3 regions of the Mycobacterium sp. NGS27 genome follow, and region 3 is predicted to be linked to each of the others. Evidence: predicted binding sites of a transcription regulator. Region 3 holds the regulator's gene; each other region holds the start of a gene.
The links. The regulator LexA, encoded in region 3, represses DNA repair genes until DNA is damaged. The targets are predictions, from matches to a motif close to CGAACANNTGTTCG.

Region 1 (10,027 bases), on a different contig from region 3:
CGCCGCGCGCTGCGATTCCCGGACCATCAAGTCGCCGCGGAGCTGAACCGCGCCACCGCCAAGAGCACTTTCCCGGTGTGGACGATGAACGCGATCGGCGACGTCACCTTCCACCACGCCGGCTCCAAGAAGCCGATCCCCTGGTGGTGGCGGCCCTCAGGCGCGCTGTTCGATCAGTTTCTGGGCGCCGCGGAGACCGAACCCGTTCTGGCGGAATGGTTCTTGCGGCGATTCTCGCTGCTCGACAGCCTCTATATGGTCCCGCCGCCGCGGATCATCGGCCGCGCGATGGCGCACAACCTGCGGCTCTGGTTAGGCGAGCGGCGCGAAGCCGCCAACCGGCGGCGCCGGCTCACAGCCCAACCGTCGCCCTGAACAGCTTGGTCGGTTCGTGCGCCTCGAGCCGGATCGGGGCGTCGTCGGCCGCCACCCAGGCGGCCATCCCCCGCTTCAACGTCAGCGAACCGGATTTGCCATGGACGGTCGTGGAACCCTGGCTGCACAACAGGATCTGCGGGCCGTCGTGGCTGCACGTCGCGTCCACCTCATGGCCGACGTACTCGTCATCGAGCGCCAACAGCGCGACCGCGAACTCGTCGGTCGGTGTCTCATAGATCAGTCCGAAGCCCTCTCGGCGGATCCGCGGCCGCAGCTGCTCCTCGGTGGTGGGCGCGAAGTCCAGCACGCGCAGCAGCTCGGGCACGTCGACGTGCTTGGGGGTCAGGCCGCCGCGTAACACGTTGTCCGAGTTGGCCATCACCTCCACCGCGAAACCCCGCAGATAGGTGTGCAGGTTGCCGGCGGAGACGAAGATGGCCTCGCCCGGGGCCAGGCTGATGCGATTCAGCAGCAGCGCCGCCAGCACACCGGCGTCGCCGGGATAGCGCTCGCCGAGCTCCAGCACCGTCTTGGCCTCGGCCGCGAATTCCGTTGCGCCCGAGCTGAGGTACGCGATGGCGCCGTCCAGCACGGCGGTCACCAGCACGTCGATGTCGGGCTGCGGCGCGGTGATCCAGGTGGTGAACAACGCGCGCAGACCGTCGGCGTCGGACTGGTCGTTGAGCAGGTCGATGTAGGGGTCCAGGTCGGAGACGGCCAGGGCCCGCAACAGCTCGACGGTGCGCGACGCCTGCCGGAAGCCGGCCAGCGCCTCGAACGCGTGCAGCGCCACCAGCAGCTCGGGCTTGTGCGAGGTGTCGCGGTAGTTGCGCACCGGCGAGGTCAGCGGAATGCCGACCCGCTCCTCGCGCAGGTAACCCTCGGCCGCCTGCGCGGCGCTGGGGTGCGCCTGCAGGGACAGCGGCTCGTCGGCGGCCAGCACCTTGACCAAAAACGGCAGCACGTCGCCGAAGCGCGCCCGCGACGTCGGCCCGAGCTGGCCCTCCGGGTCGTCGACCAGGGCCTCGAGCAAGGTGATTTCGCCGCTGTCGGTTTCCAGCCAGGCCGGATCACCCGGGTGCGCCCCAAACCACAGCTCCGCCTCCGGATGCGCCGCCGGCACCGGACGCTCGGTGAATTCGGCGATGGCGGTACGCGAACCCCAGGCGTACGTTCTCAAGGCCCCGCGAAGCAGTTCCACTGTTGTATCTATCCCCGCACCAGTCGCATATAAACCGCGGCCATTTCCAGCCGGACGGCCAATACTGCCAGTTGCTGCTCGGGGCTACCGGGTCCCCCCAGCGCCGGCGAAACGCCGTAGCCGGCCGAGCCGCCGGGCCCGTCGGGCACGTCCTCGGCGGCGAGCAGGTACACGTCGTCGAGCCCGGCCGTCCGCGCGGCCACACCCGTCTGCTCGGACTCCAGGACGACGGCCAGCACACGCAATCGCTGCGGCAGCGGTCCGTCGATCTGTTCGTCGTGGAACAGCGCGGCGTCGGGATCCTCGAAGCCGCCCGCCGCCCCCGCGCGCAAGGCGACCACCGCGTCCGCGAGGCAGGCGGCCGGGGTCACCTGGTTCGCGACCCGCAGCAGCACCGAGCTGCCGTGCCGGGCCAGCGCGAGCGTCGCGGCCCCGTCGCCGGCCAGCACCACCTGGCGCTCGGCGATCCGCGCGGCCAGCAGCTTGGCCGGGTTGGTGAACAGCTCGCGGGCGGCGCTGTTGCGCAGCGCCTCGGCATCCAGCTCGTCGGCGAGCAACGCCAGGTCGACCTTGGGCCGGGGGTCCACGGCGTGCAGCAGCGCGAGCCCGGCGGCCAGGTACCGGCACAGGCCGAACTCGTCGGGAACCCAGAGCCGGGGCGCCAGCACGGCCGCTCCCCCGGCGGTGGCGTCCCGCAGCGGACCCTCATAGGGCGCCGCCACGACCACCCGCGCGCCGCGGCGCAAGCCCGTGGCGGCCGCGGCGACCAGCGCGGGATCGCCCGGATCGCCGCCCGCGACGACCAGCACATCGAGCGGGCCCACCCACGGCGGTGCCTCGCCGGCCAGAGTGAAGGGCTGGGAAGCGGTTCCACCCATCGTCGCGGCCAGCATCGTCCCGGCCGTCTCGGCGGTGCCGCGCCCGGCGACCCAGATGACGCTGCGCGGACGGTCGTCGGCACCCAGCGGGGCCAGCGCACCCTCGTCGACCGCGGCGGCGACCGCACGCACCTGGGCACCGGCCGACGAAGCGGCGCGCAGCAGGCCGTCGCGGTCGGCGGCCAGCAGGCCCTCGGTGTCCTCCAGATCGATCGCCCGGGTGGCGTTCACGGCGCGGCCTTCGCGCCCGCCGAGGCCGCCGTGATTTCGGAACTGATCTGGGCGACCACCGCGGCCACGTCCTCAACCGTGCGCGCCTCAACGTTCAGCCGCAGCAACGGCTCGGTGTTGGAGCTGCGCAGGTTGAACCAGCTGCCGTCGCCCAGGTCGGCCGTCACCCCGTCCACATGATCGAGGGAGTGAATCCGGGCGCCGAACGACTTGAGCACCGCTTCCGTGCACTGCCCGGCGTCGGCGACGGTGAAGTTGATTTCGCCCGACGATTCGTAGCGCTGGTAGTCCGCGGTCAACTCCGACAGCGGGCGGTCCTGCTCGCCGAGGGCGGCCAGCACGTACAGCGCGGCCAGCATCCCCGAGTCGGCACCCCAGAAGTCGCGGAAGTAGTAGTGCGCCGAATGTTCGCCGCCGAAGATCGCGCCGGTGTCGGCCATCAACGCCTTGATATAGGAGTGCCCCACCCGCGACCGCAGCGGGGTGCCGCCGCGCTCGGCGACCAGTTCGGGCACCGCGCGCGAGGTGATCACGTTGTGGATGATCGTCGCGCCGATCTCCCGGCTCAACTCACGGGCGGCCACCAGGCTGGTCACGGTCGACGGCGACACGGGGTTGCCGCGTTCGTCGACGACGAAGCAGCGATCGGCGTCGCCGTCGAAGGCCAGGCCGATGTCGGCGCCGGTCTCGCGCACGAACGCCCGCAGGTCCTCCAGGTTGGCGGGGTCGAGCGGGTTGGCCTCGTGATTGGGAAACGAGCCGTCGAGCTCGAAGTACAACGGCTCCAACGTGATCGAGCCGATCGGGCCGAGCACGGCGGGCGTGGTGAGGCCGGCCATGCCGTTGCCGGCGTCCACGGCCACCCGTAGCGGGCGCAGCCCGGAGGTGTCCACCAGCGACCGCAGGAACTGTCCGTAGTCGGCCAGCACGTCGCGATCGCTCGCGTCTCCCGGTTGCCCGTCGTAGGCGTCGACGCCGGCGATCACGTCGTCGGCGACCAGCCGCAGCCCGGTCTCGGCGCCCACCGGTTTGGCCCCCGCACGGCACAGCTTGATGCCGTTGTAGGCCGCCGGGTTGTGGCTTGCGGTGAACATGGCGCCCGGGCAGTCCAGCAGTCCGGAGGCGAAGTAGAGCTGATCGGTGGACGCCAGGCCGATGCGCACCACGTCCAGTCCCTGGCTCCGCACCCCGGCGGCGAACGCCGCCGCCAGCGCGGGCGAACTGTCCCGCATGTCGTGGCCGATGACGACCTGGCGGGCGCCCTCGCCGCGCATGAGTTTGGCGAACGCTGCGCCGAGATCGGTGACCAGCGACTGGTCGAGCTCTTCGCCGACTAGCCCACGCACGTCGTATGCCTTGACGACACGGTGGACAGTCGCGGCGGGCCGAGACATGCGGGACTCCTGACGACGTGAACTCTTGGCGTCAGCCTATCGGGCTACGGAGAACTGAGGTCACCACCGTCAGGGCTAGTCGCTGGGATCGGGCAGCACGCGCAGATGTCCGCGGCGCCGTCCGGAGCGATGCTCGGGCGGTGCCAGCAGGCTGCTACTGGGCGCGGTGGCCTGAGATCCGCCGTGATGGATGTGCGCGTCGGAGAAGCCGTTCGCGGGGGTCGCCGCGTAGGGCGCGCCGCGATCGCCGCCCTCGCGCACCGCGTCGGCCAGGGCGACCAGGTCGTCCTCGTCGGGGTGGGCGGGCTCCGAAAGGAGGGGTCCGGCATGGCGCACCAGCTCCCACCCGCGGGGCGCGGTGATCCGGCCGGCGTGGTTGACGCACAAATCCCAGGAATGCGGTTCCCGCGCGGTCGCCAACGGACCGACGACCGCCGTCGAGTCCGAGTAGACGAACGTCAGGGTTGCCACGGCGTAGTGCGGGCACCCGGGCCGGCAACAGCGACGGGGAACGTTCACGATCGAAAGGCTATCGTGCGCAAACGTCGCCGAAGCGCCGGACACGCGCAACCGGCCGGCCCTCGATGTGCAACCGTTACCATCGGCGCGTGGGTGATTCGCGCAGCTCCCCGCGAAGAGATCGGTTCTCCGGCGGACCGGCTCCGCGCCGGACCGGGACCCACCGACTCTTCCGCAGGGGCCGCGATATGCGCGGCCCGCTGTTGCCCCCGTCCGTGCCGGGGTGGCGCAGCCGCGCCGAGCGGTTCGACATGGCCGTGCTGGAGGCCTACGAACCCATCGAGCGAAGCTGGCAGGATCGGCTGGCCGAACTCGACGTGGCCGTCGACGAGATTCCGCGCATCTCGGCCAAGGATCCCGACAGTGTGCAGTGGCCACCCGAGGTGATCGCCGACGGGCCGATCCCGCTGGCGCGGTTGATCCCGGCCGGCGTCGACATCCGCGGCAACTCCACGCGGGCGCGAATTGTGTTGTTCCGCAAGCCAATTGAGCGACGGGCCAAAGACACCGTCGAACTCGGCGACCTGCTGCACGAAATCCTGGTGGCCCAGGTCGCGATCTACCTCGACGTCGAGCCGTCGGTCATCGATCCGACGATCGACGACGAATAACTGCTGCTTGCGCGTGAGTGCTGGCGGCTTAACGCTCAGCGCGCGTTGCGATCAGCGTGCGTCAGATGATGCCGCGCTTGAGGCGGCGGCGCTCGCGTTCGGACAAACCGCCCCAGATGCCGAAGCGCTCGTCGTGCTCGAGGGCGTACTCGAGGCACTCATGACGCACCTCGCACCCCAGGCAGATCTTCTTGGCCTCGCGGGTGGAGCCACCCTTCTCCGGGAAGAAGGCCTCGGGGTCGGTCTGGGCGCACAGCGCGCGGTCCTGCCATTGGTCGGCGGCCGGCTCCGGCATGGGCTCGGGCTCGAATGCGATTGGCGCATCAGGAACCACGGTCAGATGCGGCCGAGCGGGGCGGTCCAGTGCCGGGTCGATGTCGGTGTGCGGCGTGCTCGCCATGGCGCCTTGAAAAGTTTCGTAAGACATACGGTCGTCCGCCTCCTCAGCTTGATTGAGAGAGAGTGATTGGTTTCCCACTGTTCTGATGTACAGACAATTCGAACAAGTGATCGAATCTCGGTCTGCGACACCGGAGTCGGCCGGCCAACCGGGAAATGACACTGTTGTGATTAGACACGGGTTGACCTGCCGGGTCAAGCACTTCGGCGCATTTCCATACCATCTCGTGATCGAATTTCGGCGTTTCTGTTGTTTTGGGCCTTCGGCGTGTCGATCACAGTGCCCTCAACTTCCTCAGGAGTTGCCCACAACCGGTGGGGAACCGCAACTTTGAGGCACCCCCGGTGGGCCCACCACAGCGCCGCCGCCGGGCAGTACTGTCGTGCAATGTGAAGGTCACCGTTCTGGTCGGTGGGGTTGGCGGCGCCCGCTTCCTGCTGGGGGTTCAACAGTTGTTCGGGCTCGGTCAGTTTCAACCGCAACGGCGCCCGGACACGGAGGCCGACAGTCACGAGCTGACGGCGATCGTCAACATTGGCGATGACGCCTGGATACACGGACTGCGAATCTGCCCCGATTTGGACACCTGCATGTACACCTTAGGTGGAGGTGTAGATCCGGAGCGAGGGTGGGGGCACCGAAACGAAACCTGGCACGCCAAAGAGGAATTGGCGCGCTACGGGGTGCAGCCGGATTGGTTCGGGCTCGGCGACCGCGACCTGGGTACCCACCTGGTGCGCACCCAGATGCTCAACGCCGGCTACCCCCTGTCGCAGATCACCACCGCGCTGTGCGACCGCTGGCAGCCCGGCGCGCGGCTGTTGCCCGCCAGCGACGACCGGTGCGAGACCCACGTCGTGATAACCGATCCCGACGACGGCAGCCGGCGGGCCATTCACTTCCAGGAGTGGTGGGTGCGGTACCGGGCCCAGGTGCCCACGCACAGCTTCGCCTTCGTGGGCGCCGAAAAGGCGGCCGCCACAATCGATGCCACAGCGGCCATCGCGGACGCGGACGTCATCCTGCTGGCGCCGTCCAACCCGGTGGTGAGCGTCGGCGCCATCCTGGCCGTGCCCGGCATTCGCGGCGCGTTGCGCGCCGCACGCGCCCCGATCGTCGGCTACTCGCCGATCATCGGTGGAAAGCCTTTGCGCGGCATGGCCGATGCCTGCCTGTCGGTGATCGGGGTCGACTCCACCGCCGAGGCGGTCGCCCGGCACTACGGCGCGCGCCGCGACACCGGCATCCTGGACGGCTGGCTGGTGAGCGAAGACGATCGCGCCGACATCGACGCCGTCGAGGTGCGCTCGGTGCCGCTGGTGATGACCGACCCGAAGGCGACGGCCGAGATGGTCAGGGCCGGGCTCGACCTGGCGGGGGTGACGCCATGACGACCGCCGGCGAGCACGGCGCCGCCGCCGCCATCGAAATCCTGCCCGTCGCCGGGCTGCCCGAATTCCGGCCCGGCGACGATCTTGGCGCGGCCGTCGCCGCGGCGGCCCCGTGGCTGCGCGACGGCGACATCGTCGTCGTCACCAGCAAGGCGGTGTCCAAGTGCGAGGGCCGGCTGGTGCCGGCGCCGCAGGATCCCGAACAGCGCGATCGGTTGAGGCGCAAACTGGTCGACGACGAAGCCGTCCGAGTGCTGGCCCGCAAGGGCCGAACCCTGATCACCGAGAACCGGATCGGCCTGGTGCAGGCCGCCGCGGGCGTGGACGGATCCAACGTCGGGCGCGACGAACTGGCGCTGCTGCCGGTCGACCCGGACGGCAGCGCCGCGGCGCTGCGGGCCGCGCTGCGCCGGCGCCTCGGGGTCGACGTCGCCGTGGTCATCACCGACACGATGGGCCGCGCCTGGCGCAACGGCCAGACCGACGCGGCCGTGGGCGCGGCGGGTCTGGCTGTGCTGCACGGCTATTCGGGGGCCGTCGACCAGCACGGCAACGAGCTGCTGGTCACCGAGGTGGCGGTGGCGGACGAGGTCGCCGCCGCCGCCGATCTGGTCAAGGGCAAACTGACCGCGATGCCGGTGGCGGTGGTGCGGGGCATGTCCGTGACCGACGACGGCTCGACCGCGCGGCAGTTGTTGCGGCCGGGCACCGAAGACCTGTTCTGGCTCGGCACCGCCGAAGCCCTCGAGGCGGGCCGCCGCGAGGCGCAGCTGCTACGGCGATCGGTGCGCCGGTTCAGCGCCGAGCCGGTGCCGGCGGATTTGTTGGAAGCCGCCGTCGCCGAGGCGCTGACCGCGCCGGCGCCCCACCACACCCGCCCGGTGCGGTTCGTCTGGCTACAGACCCCGGCCACCCGGACCCGGCTACTGGATCGCATGAAGGACAAGTGGCGCGCGGACCTCGCCGGTGACGGCCGGCCCGCCGACTCGATCGACCGGCGGGTGGCGCGCGGCCAGATCCTCTACGACGCGCCGGAAGTCGTCATCCCGATCCTGGTGCCCGACGGCGCCCACTCTTATCCCGACGCCGCCCGCACCGCCGCCGAGCACACCATGTTCACGGTTGCGGTCGGCGCGGCCGTGCAGGCCCTGCTGGTCGCACTCGCCGTGCGCGGGCTGGGCAGCTGCTGGATCGGCTCGACGATCTTCGCCGCCGACCTGGTGCGCGCCGAGCTCGGGCTGCCCGCCGACTGGGAGCCGTTGGGCGCCATCGCCATCGGCTATGCCGCCGAACCGGCCGGGCCGCGCGATGTCCCGGACCCCGGTGATCTGCTGATCCGCAAGTGATACTGGGCCCAGGGTGTCGTTGCGGGATCGGCGGGGTGCGATGAGCGTTCGGGAGTCGGCGATCGCGATGCTGTCGGATTGGGAGCCACCCGACCCGGCCCAGGATTCGTTGCGCCACGCGGTGTTGGCGTTCGTGCACGCCCGCAGCGATGCGTGTCGGCGCGAATGCGTGCCGGGGCACGTGACCGCCTCGACGCTGGTTCTCGACCACTCCGGCAGCAAGGTGCTGCTGACGTTGCATCCCCGCCTCGGCCGATGGGTGCAGCTGGGCGGCCACTGCGACGATGACGACGCCGACGTCCTCGCCGCCGCCCTGCGCGAGGCCGCCGAGGAGTCCGGGATCGACACGCTGCGCATCGAACCCCGCCTGGCCGCGCTGCACGTGCACCCGGTGACCTGCTCGCTGGGCGTGCCGACCCGCCATCTGGATCTGCAGTTCGTCGCGCACGCCCTGGCCGGCGCGCAGATCGCGATCAGCGACGAGTCCGACGACTTGCGGTGGTGGCCCGCCGACGCGCTGCCCGACGGGACGGACTACGCGCTCGCCTACTTGGTCGCCCGGGCCACGCGAACGTCACGCTAGCGTGGCCGCCGGGGTCGAACGCCACGCTGGCGTGACGCTCGGCGGGGTGAGGCGCCGCCTAGACGTCGGACGAGTAGCGGATCCCGCCGTCGGGAATCGACACGCCGGGCCACACCCGGGCGCCGCGCAACAACTCGCAGCGCGCCCCGATGTCGGCGCCGTCGCCGATCACGCCGTCGCGGACCAGCGCCCGCGGGCCGATGCGCGCGCCGAAGCCGATGATCGAACGCTCGATCACGCTGCCCGCCTCGACCTTGACGCCGTCGAAGATCACGGCGCCGTCCAGCCGGACGCCGGGGCCGATCTCGGCTCCCCGCCCGACGACCGTGCCGCCGATCAGCACCGCGCCCGGCGACACCGCCGCGCCGTCGTGCACCAACTGCTCGCCGCGGTGGCCGTGCAGCGCCGGCGACGGCGCGATGCCGCGCACCAGATCCGCCGAGCCGCGGACGAAGTCCTCCGGCGTACCCATGTCTCGCCAATAGCTGGCGTCGACGTAGCCGCAGACCTTCACGTCGGGATCCGACAGCAGCGCGGGGAATACCTCGCGTTCCACCGAGACCTCACGGCCCCGCGGAATCCGGTCGATCACCGCGCGCGAGAAGACGTAGCACCCGGCGTTGATCTGGTCGGTCGGCGGGTCCTGGGTCTTCTCCAGGAACGCGGTCACCCGGCCCTCCTCGGTGGTCACGCAGCCGAACGCGCGCGGGTCGCCCACCCGGACCAGGTGCAGCGTGACGTCGGCGTCCTGAGCCGAGTGAAAGTCGAGCATCTGGCCCAGGTCGGCTCCGGAGAGCACGTCGCCGTTGAACACCATCGCGGTGTCGTGCCGCAGGTGGCCGGCGACGTTGGCGATGCCGCCGCCGGTGCCCAAGGGCCGCTCCTCGGTGACGTACTCGATCTGCAGACCCAGCTTGGAGCCGTCACCGAACTCGGCCTCGAACACCGCCGCCTGATACGAGGTGCTCAGGATGACGTGGTCGATGCCGGCCGCCGCGACCCGCGAGAGCAGGTGCGTGAGGAACGGCAGTCCCGCGGTGGGCAGCATCGGCTTGGGCGCCGACAGGGTCAGCGGCCGCAGCCGGGTGCCCTTGC
Region 2 (10,027 bases), on a different contig from region 3:
ACCGGCGGCGGTCACCGCGACGACCGCCCCATTGGGTCCGGGCAGGGCCGGATCGGCGCGGGTGTCGACCCGGACGTTGCGCGGCCCATCGACGACTACAGTCCGCATTTCGGTTTGCTCACTTCCCTTGTCGCGCTGAATCTTTCGTTCGCACTACGAACTGTGACCAATCGGGCTCGCGCACCGCGGACCAGTATTCGTTGAGACGCCATGGGCTCACGGTGTGGATCTCCCCGTCGGCATTCTTGAAATACGAGTGCTTGACGGCCGGATGTGACCACACCATCTTCTTGATCTGCGTCTGGGTCCGCCGGTGCCACTCGGTGGCGGCTTCCGGCTTGGGTTCGAGGGAATGCACGTTGGTTTCGGCCAGTCGCGCCAGGCACTGGTCGACATAGCGCATCTGCAGTTCGGACTGGAAGATGAGGCTGCCGCCGTGGGCCAGGTGTGTTCCCGGCCCGTAGACGATGAAGAAGTTCGGGAATTCCGGGACGGTGATCCCGAGGTAGGCATACGGCCTGCTCCCCCACATCTCGTGCAGGTCGGTGCCGTTTCGTCCGGTGACTTTCAGCGGCCACAGCACGTCGGTGTGCCGAAACCCGGTGGCATACACGATGACGTCGACGTCATGGGTCACGCCGTCAACGGTGGCGATGCCCTGCGGCGTGATCTTCTCGATGGCCGTGCGCACCAAATCGACATTGTCGCGCTGCAGCGTTTGTAGCCAGCTGCCGTTGTCCTGCAGCGTTCGTTTGCCGCACGCGGGATAGTCGGGCATCACCTTGGCCAACAGGTCGGCATCTTCGGTGACCTGGCTGGTGATCCATCGCGAAAACATCAGGTGCGCGGCGGCATTGATGTCGCTGACGGCGTGATCCTGGTCGGCGTAGCCGGGGTCCCCTTCGGCGGCGTCCAGACCTTTGTCCGAGCCGGGCCACAGCACCAGGAAGCGGTACCACCTGCCATAGAACGGAAGGTGGCGCATCGCCCAGCGCACACCGTCGGCGACCTCGTCGTGATACATCGGGTTGGGAAACATCCACTGCGCGGTCCGCTGGAACACCGTGAGGTGCTCGACCTCATCGGCGATCGCCGGAGCGATTTGGAAACCACTGGCGCCCGCGCCGACAAGTGCGACCCGCTTGCCTTTCAGGTCTACCGAATGATCCCAGGCAGCCGAGTGAAAAGCCGGTCCCTGGAAGGTGTCGGCTCCGTCAAAACCGGGAAGGTTGGGACGGTTCAGTTGGCCCACCGCGGTGATGAGCGCGCGGGCCTGCACGACGGTCGTTTGGCCGTCGGCAGAGCGCAGCGAAACACTCCACGTACCGGCGTCGTCGTTCCATTCGGCAGCGAGAACCTCGGTGCGCCAACGCATGTGCCCAGCCAGGCCGTGTTTGTCGATGACCTTGGTGAAATAGTCCTGCAGCTCGTATTGCTCGGCGAAGAAGTGCGTCCAGTCGTTGTTGGGTTCGAAGCTGTAGCAGTAGAAGTGGTTGGCCACATCCACCCGTGCGCCGGGATACGTGTTCTCCCACCAAGTTCCGCCGGGGCCCGCGTTCTTCTCCACGATGGTGAAGGGAATGTTGGCCTGCTTGAGACGGACGCCGGCCAGGATGCCGGATTCGCCACACCCGACGACCAGGACCGGAAGCTCAGCGGCGCGCTCGGGCGGCAACGCGACGGGGCGCCGCAGGTCGACGCCGCCCAGGTCCAGCTCTTCGATGACCAGCGACAGATAGTCGTCCGGAACGTGCTCGCACGCCGCCCAATCCATCATTTCCCTGATGAGTTCGGGGCTCAGCGGCTGCGGTTCGGGGCAACCGCGGTCCCGGTACTCGACGATGGCCGATAGGGCCTCGCTGCGGGCCCGCGCCTTGTCCTCCTCCGACATGAACCCCTGGACCTCGTTGAGGAAGATGCCCATTTGCTTGAAGTCGCGGATGAACCGTGGGTCGCCGGTGATATGGACAAGCGAGAGCAACAGCGTGGGGATGCTGACATCCTCGAGCGCGGCGGCGATCTCGGCGGTGGATGTGGTGAAGGGATCGCCGGCGTAACGGCTGCGCATCTGATCCTCTCGGTGGCTTGTACCCAATTACGCTACGCATCGTTTCGTAATTGGCAGCACTACGCTACCCGCTGGCGCGGCAGCGGATCAAGGGATCCGACGCTACGGGCCGTCGTCGTCCTCGTCCGCCAATAGCTTTTCGGGGTGGTGGAAGGTGTTCACACGGGGCTGACCGCGGTCGAGGTGTGCGGGTGGGATCCATTCGGTGTCGCCGTTCGCGCGTTGTCGGGTGGTCCAGCCCTTCTCGAGCAGCCGGTGGTGGGGCCCGCAGGCCATGGCGAGTTGGTCGATGTCGGTGCGGTACGTCCTGGCCCAATCTTCGACATGGTGAATCTCGCAGTTATAGCCGGAGACGTCGCAGCCGGGATGCGTACAGCCACGGTCCTTGGCGTACAGAACAATTCGTTGCCCCGGCGACGCGAGGCGCTTGGTGTGATACAGCGCTAACGCCTTGCCCTTGTCGAAGATCGCCAGATAGTGATGTGCGTGGCGGGCCAGCCGGATGACGTCGGACATCGGCAGGGTGGTGCCACCGCCGGTCAAACCCTTTCCGGCCGCGGCTTCGAGCTCGGCGAGGGTGGTGGTCACGATGATGCTGGCCGGTAAGCCGTTGTGCTGACCGAGGTTTCCGCTGGCGAGGACGGCGCGTAGGGCGGCGTTGAGGCCGTCGTGGTTGCGCTGCCCGGTGCTGCGGGTGTCGCGCTGAATCGCATCTACCGAGGGGGTGCCGTCGACGACGGGTGTGTCGCCGCCGGGGTTGCACATGCCGGGCGCGGCCAGCTTGGCCAGCACCGCCTCCCAACTGGCGCGTGCCTCCGGCGTCAGCCATCCACTCAGGCGCGACATGCCGTCGGCCTGTTGATTGCCGAGCACCACACCCCGCATCCGGGCCCGGTCTTCATCGGTGTAGCTGCCGTCGGGGTTGAGGCAATCCATCAGGCGCCGGGCGAGTTTGGCGAGCTGATCGGGGCGGAATTCGGTGGCCTTGACCGCCAGCTGCTTTTCGGCATGCACACAAGTCTCGAGGTCGACGGACTCGGGCACCTGGTGGAAGAACCGCCGGATCACCGACACGTGGTCGGCACCGATTGCCCCGTCGCGCTGGGCCGCCGCGGTCGCGGGCAACACCGGAGCCAACGGCTCCCCGGTCAACGCCCGGCGCGGACCCAGATCCGCCGCCTCGGCGATGCGCCGTCCGGCCTCGGCGCGAGTGATGTGCAGCCGGTCGGCCAACACCCAGGACAGCTTGCCGCCGAACTCCGCTGAATCCCCTTGCTCACCAAGCTGATTGATGAGCCGATGACTCGGCGTCTGCAGTTTGCGTACCACGCATTCGAATTTCCCCAAGAGAGCCAGGCGTTCCGGGTTGGTCAGCGCCTCATAGCAATGCTCCCGCAAGCGGGAGGCCACAGTGCACAACGCATCAACGTCGCCCTGGATCTGCTCACGGTCCACGAAAGTCACGCGCGCCGCCTCTGAATCACTTTCCAACTTATCGAACGCATGTTCGAATACTACGTTCGCCCGCCGACAGAATCCGCCCAGATGAGAACACCGGGACATAAGTGGCACAAGTGATTTCAGCCCCGGCCACCGCGCCAGCCCTCGTCGGCCTGCCGCCTCTTGCGCTGCCGAGAACAATGGGTCCAAGCGGCCACCGCGCTGCGGCGCGGTTCCCTGGGATGGATCAAGAGGTGGGTGAGCGCCATGGCCTCGTTGCTCATGGCCTGCGGCGGGTTCCTCCTCGCCGTCTTGTGGATGGACTTGATTTTCGACGTTCAAGTTCTTCGATACCGGAAGGCCACGGCCGAACTCCCCGAGGCCGTGCTGGCTTCCCTCGCGGCGTACTACCACCGCGCGGCCACGACGTCTCGGCCGATGAACCGTTTGATCGTGCTCGTGATGCTCGCCCTGTTGGGCACGCTGGTGGTGCAGGCGGCCCGCGGATGCGATCCGGGCTGGCTGCTGGTGACCTCTGCCCCGCTAGCGGGCATCCCGATCATGTTGGCCTTGACGCACACGGTCCCGGATGCGGTGCGACTCGGGCATCGCGCCGACAGTCCGTCCGAGCAGACGCGGCTGGCTCGCTCGGTCTGCCGGGACCATCTGCTCTGCGCCGCCTCCATGCTCGTGTTCCTCATCCTGTGGGTGGCGAACAGCATCGCGGCCTGACGGCAGTGACGGGTCGTAGTAATCACATCCAAATCAGGACCCGCTGGCCACGTCAGTGAGCTCCGTACTAAACTAGAACACGTTTCAATTCGGCGAGCTCCCAGGAGTTGTAATGCACACCCCTATCTGCGACGAACTCGGCATCGAGTTCCCGATTTTCGCCTTCACCCACTGCCGCGACGTCGTCGTGGCGGTCAGCAAGGCCGGGGGGTTCGGCGTGCTCGGAGCGGTCGGCTTCACGCCCGAGCAGCTGGAGATCGAGCTGAAGTGGATCGACGAGAACATCGGCGACCACCCCTATGGCGTCGACATCGTGATCCCGAACAAATACGAGGGCATGGACTCCCACCTGTCCGCGGAGGAGCTGGCCGACACGCTGCGCAAGATGGTGCCGCAAGAGCACCTCGACTTCGGCAAGAAGATCCTCGCCGACCACGGCGTGCCGGTCGAGGACAGCGACGGCGACACCCTACAACTGCTCGGTTGGACCGAGGCCACGGCCACGCCCCAGGTCGAGGTCGCGCTCAAGCACCCCAAGGTCAAGATGATCGCCAACGCCCTCGGCACCCCGCCGGCGGAAATGATCAAGCACATTCACGAGGCCGGACTCAAGGTGGCGGCGCTGTGCGGTTCGCCGTCGCAGGCTCGCAAGCATGCCGACGCGGGTGTCGACATCATCATCGCCCAGGGTGGCGAGGCCGGTGGGCACTGCGGCGAGGTCGGTTCGATCGTGCTGTGGCCCCAGGTCGTCAAGGAGGTCGCGCCGGTTCCGGTGCTGGCCGCCGGCGGCATCGGCAGCGGTGAGCAGATCGCGGCCGCGCTGGCGCTCGGCGCACAAGGTGCCTGGACCGGCTCGCAATGGCTGATGGTCGAGGAGTCCTCGAACACCCCGGTTCAGCAGGAGGCCTACGTCAAGGCGGGAAGCCGCGACACCGTGCGAAGCCGCTCGTTCACCGGTAAGCCCGCGCGCATGCTGCGCAACGACTGGACCGAGGCATGGGAGGCGCCCGAAAACCCGAAGCCGCTAGGAATGCCGTTGCAGTACATGGTGTCCGGCATGGCCGTGCGGGCAACCAACCGCTACCCCAACGAGTCCGTCGACGTGGCGTTCAACCCGGTTGGTCAAGTGGTCGGGCAGTTCACCAAGGTGGAGAAGACCTCAACGGTCATCGAACGCTGGGTGCAGGAGTACCTGGAAGCCACCAACCGGCTCGACGAGCTCAACGAGGCCGCCTCCGTTTAACGCGAAGGGCTCGCGCCTAGACGTCGTCGACTTCGTCGTGGCCGGTGAACGCTTCCTTTGTGCGGTCCAGCGCGTACGTTCCGATGTCGATCGAGTTCCGGACGATGCCGCTGGCGCCGCCGGCGACGTCGCCGCGGAGGATGTCGCTGGCGTGTTCGACGATGTCGGACGCTTTCTCGACGGCGTTGGTCGCGATGTCCCTCGCCGCGTCGACTGCATCTCTGGGATTGAAGGCCATCTGGAATCTCCTTTGTCGCAGGACGGTTGCTACGACTCTAGACGGGGCCGGGCGCCGTTTCTCGTCGGCATTGCGTCTCAGTAATGCACCAGCGTGCGCCAGTAATCTTCGGGAATCTCGGCCCCGGAGCGCATTATTCGGGCCAGCCCGACGGCCATCGCAATGCCCAGCAGCCCAAGCCAAAGCCCGGTCACTGCGATGACGACCCACAGCACGGCGGTGACTGCGGGCCAGGGTGAGAGCACGGCGAGCACGGGGGCGAAGAAAAACCCGGCGCCGATGTACCACGCCGACCCGGCGCGATCGGAGGCCAGCACGAAACGCAGCCAGCGCGGCACGACCAGTTGGCCCGGCTCACTACGGTTCATGGCTGCACCAAGTTATCCGCTGGGCGGGAAAAATCCTGCCCCGGTGAACCATCCGGGCTGCCACCCCTGATCTCCCAGGCACAGCATGGGGAGTCCGTCCGGCGTCTGCGCCGCAGCCTGCGAGCCCGGGCATTTCGCGCCGGTCTGCTGGACTCCGTAGAGGGGGTAGGAAATCACCCAGTATCCGGTGGTCGCTGCGGGGAACTGATTCGGAGGCGGGAAATGACAGGCCTCGGCCTGGCCGCTGGTGCCGCGCCCGAAGATGAAGCGCTCGTAGTTGTCGCATGGCGCGCCCAGCGAAGCCTGGTAGTTCATCCCCGGTACGTCGCCGTCGTAACCGGCGGCCGCGCACGGGGCCAAGCCGATGGTGATGCCCGCTATCGAAGCGGCGCTCAGCAGTTCCCGAATCATGTCCTACCCCGCCTGTCGTCGCCGGTGACCTGCACCAAAGCATATCGGTCCGACAGTCGGCCACAAGACCGATTCGGCGTGCGACCGCGATCGCCGGGCGTGGACCCACCGCTAGGCGGCGAACCGCCGGTGAAGAACACGTTCCAATTCGCACCCGGCGATCTTGCGTCAATGCTTCACAACCAAGGTGTGGCAGTGGTTTCCTTGCACAAAGACGACTAGACCACTTCGTCATCGAGGAGCGGGCAATGCCAACCGTCGAGCCAACCGCCAAGCCGGTCCCCAATCTGCCCCCCGGGTTCGACTTCACCGACCCGGACATCCACGCCGAGCGACTGCCCGTGGAAGAACTGGCAGAGCTGCGCCGGACCGCGCCGATCTGGTGGAACGAACAGCCCAACGGCGTGGGCGGCTTCGATGACGGCGGCTTCTGGGTGGTGTCCAAGCACAAGGACGTCAAAGAGATTTCGCGGCGCAGCGACGTGTTCTCCAGCCTGGAGAACACCGCGCTGCCCCGCTACAAAGAGGGCACCGTGCAAGAGCAGCGCGATACCGGCAAGTTCGTGCTGCTCAACATGGACGCCCCGCAGCACACCCACCTGCGCAAGATCATCTCCCGCGGTTTCACCCCGCGCGCCGTCGAGCGGCTACGCGACGACCTGAACGAGCGCGCCCGGAAGATCGTCGAAAATGCGGCTGCCGCGGGCGCGGGCGACTTCGTCGAGCAGGTTTCCTGCGAGCTGCCGTTGCAGGCCATCGCCGGTTTGCTCGGAGTGCCCCAGGAAGACCGCATGAAGCTCTTTCACTGGTCGAATGAAATGGTGGGCGACCAGGATCCCGAGTTCGCGCGCAACGACGCGATGGGCGCCTCGGTCGAATTGATCACCTACGCCATGCAGATGGCCGCCGACCGGGCGAAGAATCCCGGCGAAGACATCGTCACCAAGTTGGTCGAGGCCGACGTCGACGGGCACAAGCTGTCCGACGACGAGTTCGGTTTCTTCGTCATCCTGCTGGCCGTGGCCGGCAACGAGACCACCCGCAACTCGATCACCCAGGGCATGATGGCCTTCACCGACTTCCCCGATCAGTGGGAGCTCTACAAGCGCGAGCGTCCGGTCACGACGGCCGACGAGATCGTCCGCTGGGCCACCCCGGTCACTTCGTTCCAGCGGACCGCCCTGCAAGATTACGAGCTGTCCGGCGTTCAGATCAAAAAGGGTCAGCGCGTCGTAATGGTCTACCGCTCCGCCAATTTCGATGAGGAAGTGTTCGACGACCCGTTCACCTTCAACATCCTGCGTGATCCCAACCCCCACGTGGGGTTCGGCGGCACCGGCGCGCACTACTGCATCGGGGCCAACCTGGCGCGGATGACCATCGACCTGATGTTCAACGCGATCGCCGATGCCATGCCCGATCTGGAATCGGTCGGCAAGCCCGAACGCCTCCGATCGGGCTGGCTCAACGGAATCAAGCACTGGCAGGTCGACTACCACACCAACGGGGCCGGGAAATGCCCTGTCGCGCATCAGGCCCAGGGGTGACAAGCTAGGGGCATGCCCACTCATCGAGCCGTTCATGTCCCATCCGCAGGTGCAGCTTTGGAGCTGGTCGACGCCGAAACCACACCGCCGGGGCGCGACGAGGTACGCCTGACGGTCACCGCCTGCGGCATCTGCGGCACCGACGCGCACTTCGTCAACGGCGGGTTCCCCGGGATATCGTGGCCGCTGACTCCGGGACATGAAATCGCCGGCAGAATCGCCGAAATCGGCGACGGCGTACAGGGTTTCGCGGTCGGTGACCGCGTCGCGGTCGGCTGGTTCGGCGGATGCTGCTACCACTGCGACCAATGCCGTAAGGGCCTGTTCATCCACTGCGAGAACGGCAAGGTGCCGAGTTGGCAGTATCCCGGCGGCTACGCGGAGTCGGCGACCGTGCCGGTGAGCGCCCTGGCCCGAATCCCGGACGAGCTCTCCGACGCCGAAGCCGCCCCGATGGGTTGTGCGGGCGTGACTACCTATAACGCCTTGAGGCACACCAAGGCGCTGCCCGGCGATCGCGTCGCGATTCTCGGTGTCGGCGGACTGGGCCATCTCGGAGTGCAGTTCGCGCGGGCGATGGGATTCGAGACGATCGCGATCAATCGCGGCACCGGTAAGGCTGACGATGCCCGGAAATTGGGCGCCCATCACTACATCGACTCCACGGCCAACGACCCCGCCGAGGCGCTGAAGGATCTTGGCGGCGCGACGGTTGTCCTGGCCACCGCGGGCAACTCCAAGGCGATGGCGGCCACGGTCGGCGGCATACTCCCCCAGGGTGAACTGGTCACCATCGGCGTCACGCCGGAGCCGCTGCCGATCAGCCCGGTTCAGCTGATCACGCCGGGCGTCAGCATCGTCGGCCATCCCTCCGGGACGGCGAAGGAAGTCGAAGACACAATGCAATTCGCGGTCCTGTCCGGCGTGCGGGCGTGGATCGAGGAATTGCCGTTGGAGCAAGCCGCGGAGGGCTACGCGGCCCTCGAAGAGGGCCGGGCGCACTATCGCACCGTTTTGACTATGTGACGGCCCGTGACTTTAGACAAAGACGCCGTGTGGACGATCGGCCCGGCTGACGGTGAATTGTTGCTGCACACCGGTGTTGCCGGCAGGGCCGCTCGCATGGGCCATCGTCTCACCATCGCGATGACAACCTGGCGGGCCACTGTCCGCTGGGCCGAGTCTCGACCCGTCAGCGCGGAGCTTACGGTCGAGACCGATTCACTCGAAGTGCTGCGCGGAGACGGCGGTGTCAAGGGCCTGTCCGGGGCCGAGAAGGCGCTGGCGCGGTCCAACGCCCTGAAGTCGTTGTCGGCCAGCCGATTCCCGCAGATTCGCTATGTCGCAGACGCCATCGAGAAGACCGACGACGGCTACCGCCTCACCGGCGCGCTGCACATCGGGGGAAAGTCGCGCGACCACGTAATCGAGCTGTGCACAGAAGATCTCGAGGACTCGTGGCGAATGTCGGCAGAATCCACCATCCGCCAATCCGACTACGGTATCAAGCCCTACTCGCTGCTGATGGGTTCCGTCCAGGTCGCGGACGAGGTGTCGTTGACCTTCTGCGCGGTTCGCGCCCAAGGCGATTGAGCACAACCGCCCGAGCAGTCGCGGCGGATCAGGGCTGCGAGTCGGTCGCGGCGCGAGGGGCTGAATCAACCGCCGCATCGCCGGTGTCGCCGGGTATGTGCTCCAGCACCCTGGTCAAGTAGGGCTGCCTGCTCCCGCCTTCCAACTGTCGTGCGCCATCGGTCCCGGGTTGATCTTCCGGAGCCGGCTCCGACACCGGTTGCCCCGCAGGAGGCTTGGCCGCAGGAGCCACCTTGGGCTGTGGGGCCGCCGGAAGCGGCGCGACGGCGGGCGCCGCCTCGACGATTTGCGGTGGGGGCGAATGCGTCAGGTGCGTGGGCGGTGCGGCCGCGCTGGCCGGGCCGACGTGGATCCCCACCGCCAGCGATACGGACCCGACGAAGGTGA
Region 3 (10,027 bases):
CTGGGCGTGGTGGACGCCGCCCAGGTCGAGCCCGAGCACCGACAGCGGCTGGCAGCCCAATTGGGCTACAGCGAGACGGTTTTCGTGGACATCCCGGCCCCCGGCTCCGCCAGCGCGCACGCCACCATCTACACGCCGCGAACCGAACTGCCGTTCGCCGGCCACCCGACCGTCGGCGCGACATGGTGGCTGCGCGAGAACGGTTCGCCGATCAACACCCTGCGGGTGCGGGCCGGGATCTTGCAGGTGGGTTACGACGGCGACCGCGCCAGCATCAACGCCCGCGCGGAATGGGCGCCCGACTTCGCCCTGCACGAATTCCCCTCAGCCGACCAGGTTCTCGCGGCCGATGAGGCGGACTATCCCGACGACACCGCGCACTACCTGTGGGCCTGGACCGACCGGGCGGCCGGATGGCTGCGGGCGCGCATGTTCGCCGCCAACCTCGGTGTGGCCGAGGACGAGGCGACCGGGTCGGCGGCGATGCGGATCACCGACTACCTGAGCCAGAGCCTGCGGATCACCCAGGGCAAGGGCTCCGTGATCGACACCAGGTGGAGCGCCGAGGGCTGGGTGCGGGTGACCGGGCGGGTCGTCAATGACGGTGTGCGACAGATCGATTGACGACGGCCTAACTCGGACCTCAGCGCTGCCGGTGTAACACCGCCCCGAGGTGGTCCTGCAGCGGTTGCCCGACCGCGCCCATCTGCACCGTGTAGGAGAGTTCGTCGCCGTCGATGCGGAATGAACGGCCGAGCGCGGTCACCTCCTTGGCGCTGGGTGTCAGCCCCACCGACGTGGTCGACATCTGCATTTCGATGAGGTCACCGGTGACCGAGTAGGTGCCGACCTCGATTTCGGTGATGCCGCTGGGATGCGCCAGCACCAATTCGATGTGACCTGGTTGCGGCACCCGAATATAGCCGGTTTCGGCGTGCAACGGCTTCCCGTCGGCAACCGCCCTGGTTTTCTGTCCGTAGACGAGAAACGGCTTACCGACGTGGGCGAACACGACTTCTTCGAGATAGTCGAAGGGCGGGATCGTCGGGTATTTACCCGCACCCTGGCCGGACCAGGTCCCAAGGAGCGGGGCAAGCGCCGCGAGGTCGGGGTGCAAGTCCGTGGGCATGAAAGCGAGCCTAGCCCGGCGAGGTTGCGGGCAATCGGAGCCCGGCCCCGGTGTCAGCCCCGAGCTGCCACTCTGCGGTGATCCCGCATTGCCTGGATCTCGCGTTCGAAATCGTCCGCGGACTCGAACGACCGATAGACGGAGGCGAACCGCAAGTAGGCCACCTCGTCCAGGTCGCGTAGCGGCCCCAGAATGGCCAACCCGACCTCGTGACTGGGGATCTCCGGTGAGCCCGCCGCGCGCACGGTGTCTTCGACCTGCTGGGCCAGCAGGTTGAGCGCATCGTCATCGACCTGTCGCCCCTGGCAGGCCCGACGGACGCCGCTGACGACCTTCTCCCTGCTGAACGGCTCCGTGACGCCGCTGCGCTTGACCACCGCCAGGACCGCGGTCTCCACCGTGGTGAAACGCCGTCCGCACTCGGGACAGGATCGGCGACGCCGAATGGCCTGGCCTTCATCGGTTTCGCGGGAGTCGATCACCCGCGAGTCGGGATGGCGGCAGAACGGACAGTGCATGACCGCTCCTTCGTCGCGCCGACAAGATACCGCAGGACCTTGAGCGTACCCGCGCGCTGACCTGCACGGCTAACACATCCGTTTCGGCGCAACGCCACTCAGCCGACCGGAGCGATGAGGGTTTGGCCCGCCAGCAGGTTGGGCGAGTGTAGATCGTTGAGCTCGCGGATGCGATCGGCGACCTGGGGTGCCGGCGCGCCGGGCGCCACGCGGTGCGCGAAATCCTGGAGCGACTCCCCCGCGTCCACGCGGACGACGGCGAGCCGGTCGGGAACCTGGGTCGCCGAGTTCGTGGAGTCGCCGTTGAGCACCTGGCCGACGTTCGCGACGAGACCCAGCCACAGCGTGACCGCGCCGGCGGCCAGTGCCAGCCCGATGGTCGACGCCCAGGTGGTGGCGCGCCTGCGGTGCGGAGCGACGGACATTGCCACCCCGGTGCCGTAGTAGCGCGTGGCGGCGCCCGCGGGCCGCGACGGCGCGGGCCGGCGGGACCGGGCCAGCCCGTCCCGTCCGTAGCGAGGCCCCAGGACGGGTCCATTGATCGGGCGCCGAAGACTGCTGGTACGCGGCGCGGGCGTGTGGATGACTGTCATCTTCGTTCCTCCGGTCAACTAGCTCTCGCTCGTGTGTTCGACACTAATCGCTTGTATGTTCGAAACCGAACATTTGAGCGAAGCGTGTCGCACGAGCAAACGCTAGATCACACCACCGACAAGTTCGTCGGCCTCTACCACTGTCACGAGCACTCAAATACCCGATATCCCGAAGAGTTACACATCTGTAATTCGTCCGGCTTCGCGCTTGTTTTGCGCCGACGCGAACCGCCGCGACACGCCACTCGAACACATGTTTGATTCTTGTCCTCGGTGCGGCTACATTCGGTGCCATGGGCGACAGCAACGACGTTTCATCGGCCGGTCCCGAGGGTCGGCTGCACTCCGTGGATTCCTCGCTGACCGAACGGCAGCGCACCATTCTGAATGTCATCCGCGCCTCGGTCACCAGCCGCGGCTACCCGCCGAGCATCCGGGAGATCGGCGATGCCGTCGGTCTGACGTCGACGTCATCGGTGGCGCACCAGCTTCGCACCCTGGAGCGCAAGGGTTACCTGCGCCGCGACCCCAACCGCCCGCGGGCCGTCGACGTCCGCGGGGCCGACGACGACGTGGCGGCCCCCACCACCGAAGTGGCCGGTTCGGACGCCCTACCGGAACCCACGTTCGTCCCGGTGCTCGGGCGCATCGCGGCCGGCGGACCCATCCTGGCCGAAGAGGCCGTCGAAGACGTCTTTCCCCTGCCGCGCGAATTGGTCGGTGAGGGCACGCTTTTCCTGCTCAAGGTCGTCGGTGATTCGATGGTCGATGCCGCGATCTGCGACGGCGACTGGGTGGTGGTCCGTCAGCAGAACGTCGCCGACAACGGTGACATCGTCGCGGCGATGCTCGACGGCGAGGCCACGGTCAAGACGTTCAAACGCGCCGGCGGTCAGGTGTGGCTGATGCCGCACAACCCGGCGTTCGATCCCATCCCGGGCAACGACGCCAGCGTGCTGGGCAAGGTCGTCACCGTCATCCGCAAGGTCTGACGCGCGCCCGGCCTCGGTCAGTCAGCCCGGGTGAAGCCGTTGGCCTGAGCGACTTCTTCGCTCGACAACCAGAGCTCGGCGAGCGTGTCCTGATACAGGTCGCTACCCGGCATGTAGTACAAGCCGTAGCGAGCGCTGGCCTTGACGGGGTATCCGTCGGGCGCCTGGTACGGATCATCGAGCGGCAGGTGGATCGTGGGTCGCCCGTCCGGGGCCGCCAGGCCGTTTTCCGAGGCGTCATCGGCGGCGTGCCGACCGCTTCGCGCCGGAGGCCCGGCCGCGACCGCATCGGCGACCGCGGCGGCTCCCACCGCCGTGTCCGTCATGTCGGCCTCCGTCGCGGTGTCCGCTTCGGGTTCGACGTCCGGTTCCGGCGCCGCGAGGTCGAGGTATTCGTCTTCTGGCTCAGCGGTTTCCAGGAGGCCTTCCGCCGCGTCGCCCTCCGGCGGGATGCCGGAAACGGCGACGTCGGGGTACTCGTCTTCCGGATACGCCTCCTGCGGATAACCCGCATCGGGGCCGTCGGCGTCGACGTAGGCGGCGTCGTCCGCCGCCTCGGGCTCGGCGACCTCGGGGACGCCGTCGGTGTAGTCGGCGTAGTCGGCCCCCGCCTCGGCATACTCGTCCTCCGACAGCATCTCCGCGGAGACGACCGGGATCGAGTCGGTATCGACGGCGTCGGGGTCTTCCTCCTCGTGGAACCGATAGTCGCTATCGGCAGGAGCCTGACGTTGCCAGCTGACCCGCCCGGCGTCCGGTTCCGGCTCCGGTTGATGCGTCGCGCCGAGCCCGAACGGGTCGGCGCCGACGTCGGCATCGTCGTGGCCCCAGCGCTCGTCGGCGTCGTAGCCGAGGTTCCCCCCGCGACCGGGCGCGTAGGCCGCCGCCTCCTCGTGCGCAGGCCGGCGCCGCCCACCGAACAGCACCCACGCCATCAGCACGAGCAGCGCCAGCACCGGAATGGCGACCACCAGCCACCACCAGTGCCAGGAGGACTTCTTCGGGTGCGCCGGCAGGGCCGAATTGCTCGGCTGGTCCTGACCCGACACCTGCAGCCCGGACAGCAGCGGCGCCAGGTTGGACGGATCGGTGCTGAACGTGTTCTTCGCCCGGTTCCACGAAATCTTGCCGCCGGTGAACTGCTGGGAGATCACGTCGCCGTTGACGGCCTGGTCGCCGACCGGGGCGCCGAGCTTGCCCGCCGGAGCGCGCAGTTTGTCCCACGCCACCTTCATCGCCCCACGCACGACGAAGGCGCCGTGGTCGGGCGTCCAGAAGATGACCGGCTTGTCGGCAGCGGAGAAGGTGGCGACGCGGCTGGCACGCCCGATGTTGCCGTCGGTTTCGTTGGCGGTCGGGAATCCCAGGTCGCTGCCGACCGGTCCCCCCAGCGACTCGTATTTGGCCAGGATGTCGCTCTCGACCGCATTCGCGCCGGTGGCCGGGGTGAAGAACACCTTGCCGCCGGCAAAGTTCTGGGCGATTCCGTCGCCGCCGATCGGATACTGCCCGCCCTGCTTGGCGCCCAGGGGTCCGGTGGGACCGCCCGCCGCGCGCCAGGCGGTGTTGATCGCCGCGGTGGGATCGATCGCCACCTGCAGGCCCTTGAGTTGGTCGGCCAGCGCCGGCGGTTCGGTGGTGAACTGCTTGGTCTGCCTGTTCCACGAGACCTGGCCGCCGCTGAATTTCTGTGAGGACACCTCGCTGCTGTAGGTCTCGTCGCCGACCGGCACACCGAGCACCCCGCCCGAGCTGCCCAGCTTGTCCCAGGCGGCGTTCAGGGCGCCGCGCACCACGTGTGCGCCGTGCTCGGGCGTCCAGAAGATCACCGGCTTGTCGCTGGCGGAGAAGGTGATCACCCGGCTGTCCGGACCGGCGAGACCCGGAACTTCGTCGATCGCCGGGAAGCCCAGATCGCTGCCGGCCGGCCCGCCCAGCGACTCGTACTTGTCCAGGACAGGCCCGTAGGCGAATCTGGCCCCGGTGGCCGGGGTGAAGAACATCTTGCCGCCGTCGAAGTCCAGGGCGAAACCGTCCCCGACGGGGTACACGTCGCCCTTGCGGGCGCCCAATGGCGAGGTGTCGCCGCCGGCCTTGTCCCACGCGGCCATGATCGCCGCCTCGGCGTCGCCTATCGGACTCGCTACCGCGGTGGGGGCCAACAAGACCGCGGCCAGCGCCGTGGTCGTCAAGCTGACCAGCGCGCTTCCGATCAGCCTGCGCATGTGACCTCTCTGCACCTTCACCAAGCCTCCCAGCCGGCGGACATGGCTCTTTTAGCGGCGATGCCCTTATCTGCATAACCGGCGAGCGGGCGGTACTCGCGCCGGAAATGGACCCGCGCACGATCAGCCTTATCGTCGGGCTCGCATAACTTTGCTCCAAGCAACAAGAAATGCGAAGTCAAATCACGAATTTTACAAAAACGGATACCACACCGATGTCGAAATGATGCCTGCCCATGGCCCAATCGCGATCCGCCGTGCCACCGTTCGCGCGGTGTAGCGGATATCGCACGGGAGGGCGGCGGGAACGCACGATCGAGCGACGACGCCGGACTGCCGACTCGCACACCAGAATTGCGCGGCGCGCCTGAGCCGACGGCGCGATCGCGGGGCTGACTATGCGCGATGCCGCGGTCGGCGCACCGGAAACACATGCGCCGACGGTACGTGAGCCGGTGGTGCATTCACGGTCCGCCCCCCACACCCGCACCACGCGCATCGGTCGGTTTGTCGCTCACGGCAATAGGACCGTGCGAGACAACTCCCGAATGTCGGTCGCGTCCAGCGATTCGCGGATATTGCTGCCCCGATATCGCCCGCGGGTGGGAGGCCGCTATCCAGAAAACGAAACGCTAGACGCCGAGGCTGCGTCCGATGATTTCCTTCATGATCTCGGTCGTGCCGCCGTAGATCGTTTGCACCCGGGCGTCCAAAAAGGCACGGGCAACCGGATATTCACGCATGTAGCCGTAACCGCCGTGCAGTTGCAGGCAGCGGTCGATCAGCTGCACCTGCTTTTCGGTGCAGTACCACTTGGCCATTGCGGCCTGCTCCGCCGTCAGCTTGTGATCCAGGTGCAGGCGGACGAACTCGTCGACCATCATGCGGACCACGGTCGCCTCCGTCGCCAGCTCGGCCAGCACGAAGCGGCTGTTCTGGAAGCTGCCGATCGGCTTGCCAAATGCCTTGCGCTCCTTGGTGTATTGCAGGGTCTGCTCGAGCACCTGCTCCATGGCCGCGGCGGCCATGATGGCGATCGAGATGCGTTCCTGCGGCAGATTCTGCATGAGGTAGATGAATCCCATGCCCTCCTTGCCCAGCAGGTTTTCGGCCGGCACGTGCACGTCGGTGAACGACAGCTCGGCGGTGTCCTGGGCGTCGAGCCCGATCTTGTCCAAGTGGCGCCCGCGCTCGAAGCCCTCCATGCCACGCTCGACGGCGAGCAGCGAGAAACCCTGAGAGCCCTTTTCCGGGTCGGTCTGCGCGACCACGAGCACCAGGTCGGAGTTGATTCCGTTGGTGATGAACGTCTTTGAGCCGTTGAGCACGTAGTGGTCGCCCTGCTTGACGGCACGGGTCTTGATGCCCTGCAGGTCGCTACCCGTTCCCGGCTCGGTCATCGCGATCGCCGTAATCAGCTCTCCGGTGCAGAATTTCGGCAGCCAGCGCTGCTTCTGCTCTTCGGTGGCCAACGCCAACAGGTATGGCGCGACGATGTCGTTGTGCAGGCCGAATCCGATGCCGCTGTAGCGGCCGGCGGTGGTCTCCTCGGTGATGATCGCGTTGTACCGGAAGTCGGGGTTGCCGCCGCCGCCGTACTCTTCGGGCACCGCCATGCCGAGGAAGCCCTGCTTGCCGGCCTCGAGCCACACCCCGCGGTCGACGATCTTCTCTTTCTCCCACTCGTCGTGGTAGGGCGCGACGTGGCGCTCGAGGAAGCCCCGGTAGGACTCACGGAACAGGTCATGCTCTGACTCGAAAAGAGTGCGCTGATATTTGATGGCGCTGCTCATGGAAGACCTCCGGCGACTGGGAATACTGCAGCCCAAGATATACCAACCGGACGGTTGGTCGGCAGCCGGCGGGGCGCTAGCGGCCGTTGGCCGGCGGCCCGAGCTGCCGCGACACTGCAACTAGGCACAAGACACGCCGATGCGAGGGTGCGTGGTTGCAGTCTCGACGCACTAGCACGCGTTCAGCGCGCGGCGAACTCGCGCAGCCGGCCGGCCAGGGCCAGCGGAACCCGGGCCCGGATGCGGGTGCCCTCGGCGTTGTGCTCCTCCTGCTGGACGCGCCCATCGGCGTGCAGGCGAGCCACCAGGTCGCCGCGGTGGTACGGGATCACGACGTCGACGGGGGTGTCGGCGGGAACGGCGAGCTCGGCGATCCGGCGGCGCAGGGCGTCGATACCATCGCCGGTGCGTGCGGACACGAACATGGCACCGGGCAGCGCATGGCGGAGCTTGGCCAACGTCAAATCGCTTGCGGCGTCAACCTTGTTCACCACCACCAGCTCCTGCGGCACGGCACCGTCGTGGTCGGTCCCGTAATCGGCGACGACTTCGGAGACCACCTGGCGGACCGCGTTGATCTGTGCCAGCGGGTTGACGTCGGAGCCGTCGACGACGTGTACCAACAGATCGGCGTCGACGACCTCTTCCAGCGTGGAGCGAAAGGCTTCGACCAGCTGGGTGGGCAGATGCCGGACGAATCCGACGGTGTCGGTGAGCACGAACGGCCGGCCGTCATCGAACTCGGCGCGCCGGGTGGTGGGCTCCAGGGTGGCGAACAACGCGTCCTGGACCAGCACTCCGGCACCGGTCAGCGCGTTGAGCAGGCTCGACTTGCCGGCGTTGGTGTAGCCGACGATGGCGATCGCGGGCAGGTCGCTGTGCACCCGCCGGCTGCGCTGGGTGTCGCGGACCTGCTTCATGTCCTTGATCTCGCGGCGCAGCTTGGCCATGCGCTCGCGGATGCGCCGCCGGTCGGTCTCGATCTTGGTTTCACCGGGCCCGCGCAGGCCCACGCCTCCCCCGCTGCCGCCGGCACGGCCACCGGCCTGCCGCGACATCGATTCACCCCAGCCGCGCAGCCGCGGCAGCATGTATTCCATCTGGGCCAGCGAGACCTGCGCCTTGCCTTCCCGGCTGGTGGCGTGCTGGGCGAAGATGTCGAGGATCAACGCGGTGCGGTCGATGACCTTGACCTTGACGGCCTTTTCCAGTGCGGTCAGCTGCGCCGGGGACAGTTCACCGTCGCAGATGACGGTGTCGGCGCCGGTCGCCAGCACCACGTCGCGCAGTTCGGCGGCCTTGCCCGAACCGATGTACGTCGACGGGTCGGGTTTGTCCCGGCGCTGGATCAACCCCTCGAGCACCTCGGAGCCGGCGGTTTCGGCCAGGGCGGCGAGCTCGGCCATGCTGGCCTCGCTGTCCGCGGCGGTGCCGTCGGTCCACACGCCCACCAGGACGACCCGCTCGAGCCGAAGCTGGCGGTATTCGACTTCGGAGACGTCGGTGAGTTCGGTCGACAGGCCGGCGACGCGGCGCAGCGCCGACCGATCTTCGAGGGCGAGTTCGCCCGTGCTGGGCTCCGGGACGACCGAAGCGTGATCGCGAAATTCAGGTTCTGTCATAGGCAATACACGATGATGCACGCGAAACCGGTGTCACGCACCTGATTTAACGCTGCTGTTCGCGCCACCATTCCTCGCTGAGCTCTCCTTGGGCTACCAGTACGGACGGTCCGCGCAGGAAGCTGGTGGCGTCGGTGACGGTGACGACGACCTCGCCGCCGGGCACGCGAACGGTCAGGGCGCCGGTGGCCGCGCCGGCACCGGCCAGCGCGGCGACAGCGGCCGCGACCGTTCCGGTGCCGCACGAGCGCGTTTCGCCCACGCCCCGCTCGTGCACCCGCATGTGCACGGCCCCATCGGCCGGTGCGGTCAGGATCTCGACGTTCACCCCGTCCGGGAATTGGGCGGGATCGAAACTCACCGGCGCGGCGACGTCCAGCACCGCCAGCACCTCGGGAGTCAGTTCCGGGTCCACGCAGGCCAGGTGCGGGTTGCCCACATCGACCGCCAGGCCCGAGAACCGCCGGCCGCCGACGACCGCCTCGCCCGGGCCGAGCGTATTGGCCTTGCCCATGTCGACGCTGACATCGGCGGTGGTCGCATCGACGCGATGCACCGCGACCGGCCGCGGGCCGGCCAGCGACCCGACCACGAATTCGTCGCGGGACTCCATGCCGCTGGCGCGCAGGTAGTGCGCGAAGACCCGCACGCCGTTGCCGCACATCTGGGCGACCGACCCGTCGGCGTTGCGGTAGTCCATGTACCAGTCACCGGCGGCCACCCCGTCGGGCATCCGGTCGAGCACGCCGGCCGACAGCGCCGCGCCCGCGGTGGTGACCCGCAGCACCCCGTCGGCCCCGAGCCCGCGGCGCCGGTCGCAGAGCGCGGCCACCCGCGACTCGGTCAGGCTCAGCTCGGCCTGCGGGTCCGGCAGCACCACGAAGTCGTTCTGGGTGCCGTGGCCCTTCGCGAAATTCACCTGCTCAGGATACGTGGCGCCACACCCGCATGACGGCGTCGACGAGCCGGGCGGGATCGGCGGCATCCAGCCACTGCACGCGATGGTCCCGGCGAAACCACGACCGCTGCCGTCGCACGTAGCGTCGGGTGCCCACGAAGGTCTGCTCGCGGGCCTCGCCGAGTCGCTCCGGACCGCCTCCGGCGTCGAGGGCCGCGAGCACCTGCGCGTAGCCCAGCGCGCGCGAGGCGGTGACC

Region 1: the regulator LexA is predicted to act here: its motif matches at 5,712-5,725, upstream of cofD (2-phospho-L-lactate transferase).
Region 2: the regulator LexA is predicted to act here: its motif matches at 3,565-3,578, upstream of AC5Y30_RS03960 (HNH endonuclease signature motif containing protein).

The regions. Positions count from the first base shown of each region.
Region 1 covers NZ_JCALDT010000007.1:84,890-94,916, forward strand. Annotated here, with positions in the region: gene AC5Y30_RS19460 (FAD-dependent oxidoreductase) at 1-375, shown strand, start outside; gene manA (mannose-6-phosphate isomerase, class I) at 353-1,579, opposite strand; gene AC5Y30_RS19470 (TobH protein) at 1,588-2,688, opposite strand; gene AC5Y30_RS19475 (phosphomannomutase/phosphoglucomutase) at 2,685-4,082, opposite strand; gene AC5Y30_RS19480 (DUF3499 domain-containing protein) at 4,158-4,601, opposite strand; gene AC5Y30_RS19485 (metallopeptidase family protein) at 4,790-5,212, shown strand; gene AC5Y30_RS19490 (WhiB family transcriptional regulator) at 5,274-5,612, opposite strand; gene cofD (2-phospho-L-lactate transferase) at 6,002-7,003, shown strand; gene AC5Y30_RS19500 (coenzyme F420-0:L-glutamate ligase) at 7,000-8,349, shown strand; gene AC5Y30_RS19505 (NUDIX domain-containing protein) at 8,390-8,932, shown strand; gene manB (mannose-1-phosphate guanylyltransferase) at 8,991-10,027, opposite strand, start outside.
Region 2 covers NZ_JCALDT010000001.1:886,395-896,421, forward strand. Annotated here, with positions in the region: gene AC5Y30_RS03950 (alcohol dehydrogenase catalytic domain-containing protein) at 1-108, opposite strand, end outside; gene AC5Y30_RS03955 (flavin-containing monooxygenase) at 119-2,068, opposite strand; gene AC5Y30_RS03960 (HNH endonuclease signature motif containing protein) at 2,171-3,532, opposite strand; gene AC5Y30_RS03965 (hypothetical protein) at 3,776-4,240, shown strand; gene AC5Y30_RS03970 (nitronate monooxygenase) at 4,353-5,483, shown strand; gene AC5Y30_RS03975 (Rv1893 family protein) at 5,500-5,721, opposite strand; gene AC5Y30_RS03980 (hypothetical protein) at 5,799-6,089, opposite strand; gene AC5Y30_RS03985 (hypothetical protein) at 6,102-6,500, opposite strand; gene AC5Y30_RS03990 (cytochrome P450) at 6,749-8,047, shown strand; gene AC5Y30_RS03995 (alcohol dehydrogenase) at 8,060-9,073, shown strand; gene AC5Y30_RS04000 (YceI family protein) at 9,080-9,640, shown strand; gene AC5Y30_RS04005 (DUF7159 family protein) at 9,669-10,027, opposite strand, start outside.
Region 3 covers NZ_JCALDT010000005.1:174,940-184,966, reverse strand. Annotated here, with positions in the region: gene AC5Y30_RS15255 (PhzF family phenazine biosynthesis protein) at 1-624, shown strand, start outside; gene AC5Y30_RS15250 (peroxynitrite isomerase) at 644-1,129, opposite strand; gene nrdR (transcriptional regulator NrdR) at 1,183-1,647, opposite strand; gene AC5Y30_RS15240 (LysM peptidoglycan-binding domain-containing protein) at 1,746-2,240, opposite strand; gene lexA (transcriptional repressor LexA) at 2,534-3,232, shown strand; gene AC5Y30_RS15230 (LGFP repeat-containing protein) at 3,250-5,457, opposite strand; gene AC5Y30_RS15225 (acyl-CoA dehydrogenase family protein) at 6,090-7,250, opposite strand; gene hflX (GTPase HflX) at 7,433-8,872, opposite strand; gene dapF (diaminopimelate epimerase) at 8,919-9,791, opposite strand; gene miaA (tRNA (adenosine(37)-N6)-dimethylallyltransferase MiaA) at 9,796-10,027, opposite strand, start outside.